Regions from separate parts of the Dactylosporangium sp. CA-092794 genome, predicted to be linked through region 2. Evidence: riboswitches for the same ligand, from Rfam matches in the RefSeq annotation. Region 2 holds a riboswitch; each other region holds the start of a gene.

Region 1 (2,256 bases), 4.6 Mb from region 2:
GCGCCGGCGTCGCCGGCCACCCGGCGGGCCCAGCGCCGCGCCGACAGCCGCCGGCCGAGCGTGCCCAGGGCGGCGACCTCGGGCGGGGCGAACCAGCCGGCGCGCGCGTACTCCCCCAGCACCCGCTCGGTGAGCCGGCCCTCGTTGGAGCGCAGCCAGAGGGCGAAGCCGACCATGCACAGGAAGATCGGCATCATCACCGCGAAGTAGCCGTACAGCAGCACCCACGCACTGGTCGAGGCGGTGACCGACATGAGGTTCCACGAGCCGTGCAGCACCATGGCGGTCAGCAGGCCGGCCACCGGGGCGACGAACCGCACCGCCCGGCCGGACGAGCGCGACGCGACGCCGAGCCCGATGCCGGTCATCGAGGTGAACAGCGGGTGGGCGAAGCCGGTCATCAGGATCCGCACGATGAAGATGGCGACCAGCGCCGCGGCGCCCCGCACCGGCCCGGACTGGTCGGCGGTGTCGCCATAGCCCTTGAATCCGAGGTACAGGATGTTCTCCACCATCGCGAACCCGGTCGCCGACAATCCACAGTAGACGATGCCGTCGATGATGCCGGAGTACGCCCGCGGCCGGCGCCAGAACAGCAGCACCGGGCCGAGCGCCTTCATGCTCTCCTCGATCAGCGGCGCGACCAGCACCGCCACGAGCGCGTCGGACAGGCCGGCTTTCTCCGCGAAGTAGCTGCCGGCCGTGTTCACCACGAGCGCCACCCCGGTCGCCACGCAGGCGCCCCAGCCGAAGACGAAGACGAGGTACTTCACCGGCTCCGGCTCGTACCGATCCAGCCAGAGGAAGCAGGAGACCAGCACCGGCACCGGGATGACGGCCGCGCCGACACCGACGGCCAGGGCGGTCCAGCCGCCGCTGAAGCCGAAGAACGTCAGCACGGCCACGCCGCAGAGGGCGATGAACCCCATGACGCCGATGAGCGTCCACAGCCGCCGCCGGTCCGAGCGCTTGGCGGGCGGGGCGGCGGCCAGGGCGAGCGCCGCGGTCGGGTACTGCTGCTGCCCCGTGTCCGGCTCCGCCGCCTCGGTCACGTTCGGCACTCCGACGCCCGGCAGCACGGGCGGCCACGCCGAGGGCGCTCCGGGCCCTGCGGCCGGCGCCGAGGGACCCCCGCCCGGAAACGCGGGAGCGGCCGGAGCCGCCCACGGGCTCCGCTCCGGCCCGGCCGAAGGCGCCGGGGAACCCGAAGCAGCAGCCGGAAAGCCGGAAGGCGCCGGAGAACCCGAAGGAGCCGGAAAGCCCGAAGGCGCGGGCGGACCGGACGGCGACGCCCAGGGGCTGGGCTCCGGCGGTGTGGCGGGCGTCCCACTCGGCGGGAGTTCGCTCATGCCGTCACTGTATCCGCGGTACCGTCAGCTCAGGTCATGAGTGCCAGCGCACAAGCCCCGGCTTGCTGGCCGGCAACCCTCGCGTTCGCGGCGGGGTGCCCCGGGTGATGACCCGGCCCGGCACGTGGTGTGCCCGGGCAAGCGCGAGCGAGAGGACTCTGTCCCGTGTCCGAGATCCTGTCCCCCGGTGAGATCAAGCTGCGCGACGGCCGGTCCGTCGACTTCGCCAACCTCGACATCGCCGCCACCGCGCCCTGCCTGCGGGTGGTCGCCGACGCCGTCGCCGACCTGCTGCCCTACTACGGCAGCGTCCACCGGGGCGCGGGTGCGCTGTCGGAGCGCTGCACCCGCGAGTACGAGCAGGCCAGGGAGACGGTCGCGGACCTCCTCGGCCGCGGCCCGGACGACACCGTGATCTTCACGCGCAACACCACCGACGCGTTCAACCTGCTCGCGCGGGCCTTGCCCGAGGACACCACGGTCATCACGTTCGACACCGAGCACCACGCCAACCTGTTGCCCTGGAGCAACACCGTCCGCCTCGCCGCGCCGAGGTCGCCCGAAGAGGCCATCGAGGCGCTGGAGATTTCGTTGTACCGCCGCCAAACCGGCAATGTCCTGGTCAGCGTCACGGCGGCGAGCAACGTGACCGGCGAGGTGTGGCCGGTGGCCCGGCTGACCGAGGTCGCGCACCGCTTCGGCGCCCGGATCGCGGTCGACGCGGCGCAGCTGGCCCCGCACGCCCCGGCGAGCCTGGCCGGGCTCGGCGCCGACTACGTGGCGTTCTCCGGGCACAAGCTCTACGCGCCGTTCGGGGCCGGGGTGCTGGCCGGGCGGGCCGACTGGCTCGACGCCGCCGAGCCGTATCTGGCCGGCGGCGGGGCGAGCGCACACGTGGCCGACGACG
Region 2 (2,256 bases):
TCGGCCGTTGCGTTGCCAGGCGCGTGCCGCAGTCCAGTGGCGGAGCATGGCGACGATGCGAAACAGGAATACCAGGACGGCTGCGACGGTGGCGACGACGGGCATCGGCAGGTCGGTGTGATGTGCGCCCGCGACGAGGATCGCACCGGCCGCCGCCGGGATCGAGTAGAGGCCCGTGTCGACCTGGACCAGGGCGGGTGTCTCCCGCGCGGTGATGTCCCGCAGGACTCCGCCACCGACGGCGGTGGTGATCCCGAGCAGTACCGCTTGCAGGGAACCGAGGTGGAATTCGAGGGCTTTGAGGGTGCCGGTGACGCAGAACAGCCCGAGCCCGGCGGCGTCGAAGACGAGCACCGTGAAGGCCAGCCGCTGTACCACGGGATGGATGAAGAACGTCACGACCGCGGCGATCAGCGGGATCAGCAGGTAGCCGATGTTCGTGAAGGCGGCCGGCGGCGTGTCCCCGATGATCAGGTCACGCAGGATGCCGCCGCCTACCGCGGTAAGCATGGCCAGAACCACGATGCCGACGACGTCGAACCGTTTATGGATGGCCATCAGGGCGCCGGACGTGGCGAACACGTAAAGGCCGACGAGCTCAAGGACGTCGATGGCAGTGCGTGCTGGCATGGCCACATTCTCGACCGGCCGCCCCGGCCGCGGTGCCGGCGGGCCCAGGTCGTTGCCCGCCCGGGGGAATACCCGCGATTCCCTAGTGTTCCTATAGGTATTGCACAGGATCTCGCGCCGCGGCTACAGTCACGTGCAGGTCATGAGTGTCAGCGTCAAGCCCTGGCTTGCTGACCGGCAACCCTCCGTCGCGGTGGGGTGCTCCAGGTGACGACCTGGCGGTGCGGGTCATGTGCCGCAAGCGCGAGTGGCGTGCGGTGGGGCGCCAGGGTGGAGGACAGGGGCATGACGCGGTTGATCGCTCGTCGGCACATTGATCTGCAGCGCGTGGCCGCCTCGCTGTGTGTCCGCCGCACTCGTTAGTCGGCCAACTCATCCACGAGTGCGCGGCCTGCTGGCATCAGCCGGTTCTTGACCGCCTTTTCCGGTCCGTCTCGTCGAAAGCGATGCCTTATGTCTGACCCATCCGATTTCCTGCACCTGGCCGTCGCCTTGGACGGCGCCGGCTGGCACCCCGCCGCGTGGCGCGAGCCCGACGCCCGGCCGCTGGAGCTGTTCACGCCGAAGTACTGGGTGGAACAGGTGCGGCAGGCCGAACGCGGTCTGCTCGACTTCGTCACGATCGAGGACGGGCTGCGGTTGCAGTCCGACGATCCGCTGGAGCCGGACGAGCGCACCGACCGGGTCCGCGGCCGCCTCGACGCGACGCTCATCGCGGCCCGCGTCGCGCCGGTGACCAGCCACATCGGTCTGGTACCGACGGCGGTCGTCAACCACACCGAGCCGTTCCACCTGTCCAAGGCGATCGCCACGATCGACTACGCCAGCACCGGCCGCGCCGGCGTCCGGGTGCAGTTGGACGCTCGCGCCGACACCAACGCTCATTTCGGGCGTCGCGAGATCCCCCCGCTGCGCCCCGAGGACTACGCCAGCATCCGCGACGGCATCGAGGTTCCGGAACTGCAGCAGCGGCTGCGCGACTCCTTCGACGAGGCCGCCGACTACGTCGAGGTGCTGCGCCGGCTCTGGGACAGCTGGGAGGACGACGCCGAGATCCGTGACGTCGCCACCGGCAGGTTCATCGACCGGGACAAGCTGCACTACATCGACTTCCAGGGCCGCTGGTTCTCCGTGAAGGGCCCCTCGATCACCCCGCGGCCGCCGCAGGGGCAGCCGATCGTCACCGCGCTGGGCCACGCGACGATCCCGTACCAGCTCATCGCCCGCTCCGCCGACGTCGGCTTCGTCACGCCGCACGACGCCGCACAGGCGGCGGCGATCGTCTCGGAGATCCGTGCGGAGCAGCGGGCGGCCGCACGTGCGGACGAGACGATCCATGTCTTCGGCGACCTCGTCGTCTTCCTGGACGACACCCGCGAGGCGGCCGTGGCCCGCAGGCAGCGGCTGGACGAGCGGGCCGGGGCCGAATACGGCAGCGACGCGCTGATCTTCACCGGTACCCCGGCCGAGCTGGCCGACCTGCTGCTGGACTGGCGGGGCGCCGGGCTCAGCGGGTATCGACTCCGCCCGGCGGCGGTGCCGCACGACCTGGCCCAGATCACCGGCGGGCTCGTCCCCGAACTGCAGCGCCGCGGCGCCTTCCGTACCACCTATGCAGCAACGACC
Region 3 (2,256 bases), 2.8 Mb from region 2:
TCGGCCGGGCGAACAGCCCGTCCACGTCGGCTGGGCTCTGGTGCGGGTCGAGGCAGGAACCGTCGCCGTTGACCGCGAAAGTGAGGGTACCGCCGCTGACGGGCGTCCCGGCATCGGACGATCCGCCGGCGGCCGTTGCGGTGCAGGCCGACAGCGTCGCCAGCATCGGGACGGCCAGGGCCAGGGCTGCGGCGGTACCGCGGCGTGATGAAGTGCGGGGGGTGGGCATGAGGGGTGTCACTCCTTGCGAGTGTCCAGGGACGTCAGGGGGTGGTCGCCGGGCCGGCCGGTTCAAAGGTTCGGATGGTGCAGAGCACACCGAGTGCCTCGACCAAGCTGGATCGTTCGAGCTCGAGAAGGTCGCGGCGCAGGCGCAGCTCGACCAGTTCGGCCTTCACCTCGTCGGTCATGCCGACCGGAAAGGTCGCCCGATCCAGCTCCGGATGCGCCTCGAAGAACGACGTCAGGTATTCCTCGCATCGCTCCCGGATCACCGGCGTCCGCTCGACGATGACGCCCAGCTCCTTTTCCTCCCCGGTGCTGAACACGTAGGTGGGTATGTGGCTGCGTCCCTCGAACGGGTAGGCGTCCGCGACGTCGCGGGTGGTGTCGTCGCGGACAAGCACATGCAGCCGGATTTTGCCGGTCTCGTCCGCGATCCGGGCCAGGATCGGCAGGTTGGCCGCGACGTCGGGGCACCAGTCCTCGACGATCGCCAGCACGTCGATCGGCTCGTCGATTCGGTCCAGCACGACGCGGTCGCGGTCGTCGAGCTCGGTCGCCGCGTAGTTCTCCCGGAACGTGGCGGTGAACGTGCTGGACCTGGCGACAAATTGATCGAAGGTGATGGCTTGCGTGAAGGCTCGGGCGCGCCGGCCTGGTGAAATGGACATTTTGCGGTCCCTTCGGGTCCGTTAGTGTGCGGTGCGATCGCCCGGATGCGTCGAGTGCGGAGAAGCCGGAGCGGCTACTCCCGCAGCGGGTCGGCGAATGCGGCATGCAGCCGATGCAGGCCACGGTCCGCCGGACGCCGGAGGATCGGCGGACGGACCGTGACGGATGCGCTGTGGTTGGTCTTTGTACTCCCTCGGCCGAGGCCCAAGGTCAGGGCCGCGCGCTTACCGCCGGTCGTTGTGTGGTCGTGTCATCGCCCGGGGCCCGGCCAACAAGCCGGGGCTGAACGCTGGCGCTCGCAACACGGCCTGTCCGAGTCGGCCGCAAGGACCGACAGCCGCAACGATAGGGGCCCGCCGGGCAAATGTCTATCAAGCCCATAGGATTAACAACAGTCGTGCGGATCACAGGTCCAGCGGCCCCGGCCGGCCCGGCACGGCGTTCCCGAAGCCGCAGACGCAAGGTTGGCCAACCTCAGCCCGCTGGCGTTAGTTCCACAATGGACGGCTAGGCGCAGCGCACCCGCGCCGCCCCGGCTCCGGCGCGCCCCGGGCGGGCCGTCCCGCCACTGGACAACCGGGGTGGCACCCCATATCGTGTGCACGATAACCGGTGGCTTCCCCCATTTAGCCGGAGAGAGGATGCACGGGCCAATGCGCGCAGTTCAGTTCGACCGGTTCGGTCCCCCAGAAGTGCTGCACGTCAGAGAGGTGCCCGCGCCGACGGCGGGCGAGGGTGAAGTGCTCGTCGACGTCCACGCGGTGGGTGTGGGTGGTGGGGAAACCATGTTCCGTTCCGGCGCGCTGCGGCGCGTCCTGCCCTACCGCTTCCCGCAGGGCGTGGGCAACGATTTCGCCGGGCGCGTCGCGTCCGGCGGTGCAGACGGCCTGCGTGCGGGCGACGCGGTGTACGGCCTCATGCCGTACCGCACGTTCGGTAGCCTCGCCGATCGCATCGCCGTCCCCGCCGGCAAACTCGCCGCCGCCCCGCGCGACGTCGACCTCATCCACGCCGCGGCCCTGCCGTCGTCGGGCACCACCGCGGTCACCGCCCTGGTGGACAAGGCGGCGCTGCGCGCCGGCGAACGGCTGCTCGTCCGCGGTGCCGCCGGTGGTGTCGGCAGCATCGTCGTACAACTCGGCAAAGCCCTCGGCGCCCACGTCACGGCGCTCGTCAGCGCCCGCAACCTCGCGTGGATCCGCGAACTGGGCGCCGACGCCGCCTTCGACTACCGCGCCATCGCTCCCGGCGATCTGGGCAAGTTCGACGTCGTCGTCGACATCGTCGGCACCGACCTGGGCGCCTACCGGTCCCTGCTCACCCGGCGCGGACGCATGGTCCTGCTGGCCATGGACCCGAACC

The links. A riboswitch is a leader RNA that binds a small molecule or an ion and turns the genes downstream of it on or off. The one in region 2 is predicted to bind S-adenosylmethionine.
Region 1: linked by a shared signal. The riboswitch ahead of ACQPXD_RS02825 (aminotransferase class V-fold PLP-dependent enzyme) and the one ahead of ACQPXD_RS22715 (putative leader peptide) in region 2 are both predicted to bind S-adenosylmethionine.
Region 3: linked by a shared signal. The riboswitch ahead of ACQPXD_RS34615 (thioredoxin family protein) and the one ahead of ACQPXD_RS22715 (putative leader peptide) in region 2 are both predicted to bind S-adenosylmethionine.

The regions. Positions count from the first base shown of each region.
Region 1 is NZ_CP192044.1:672,331-674,586, reverse strand. Features, by position in the region: gene ACQPXD_RS02830 (PrsW family intramembrane metalloprotease) at 1-1,052, opposite strand, end outside; SAM riboswitch class IV at 1,382-1,499, shown strand; gene ACQPXD_RS02825 (aminotransferase class V-fold PLP-dependent enzyme) at 1,524-2,256, shown strand, end outside.
Region 2 is NZ_CP192044.1:5,280,019-5,282,274, forward strand. Features, by position in the region: gene ACQPXD_RS22710 (trimeric intracellular cation channel family protein) at 1-630, opposite strand, end outside; SAM riboswitch class IV at 769-880, shown strand; gene ACQPXD_RS22715 (putative leader peptide) at 916-993, shown strand; gene ACQPXD_RS22720 (LLM class flavin-dependent oxidoreductase) at 1,084-2,256, shown strand, end outside.
Region 3 is NZ_CP192044.1:8,098,428-8,100,683, forward strand. Features, by position in the region: gene ACQPXD_RS34610 (ABC transporter substrate-binding protein) at 1-229, opposite strand, end outside; gene ACQPXD_RS34615 (thioredoxin family protein) at 264-893, opposite strand; SAM riboswitch class IV at 1,110-1,198, opposite strand; gene ACQPXD_RS34620 (NAD(P)-dependent alcohol dehydrogenase) at 1,605-2,256, shown strand, end outside.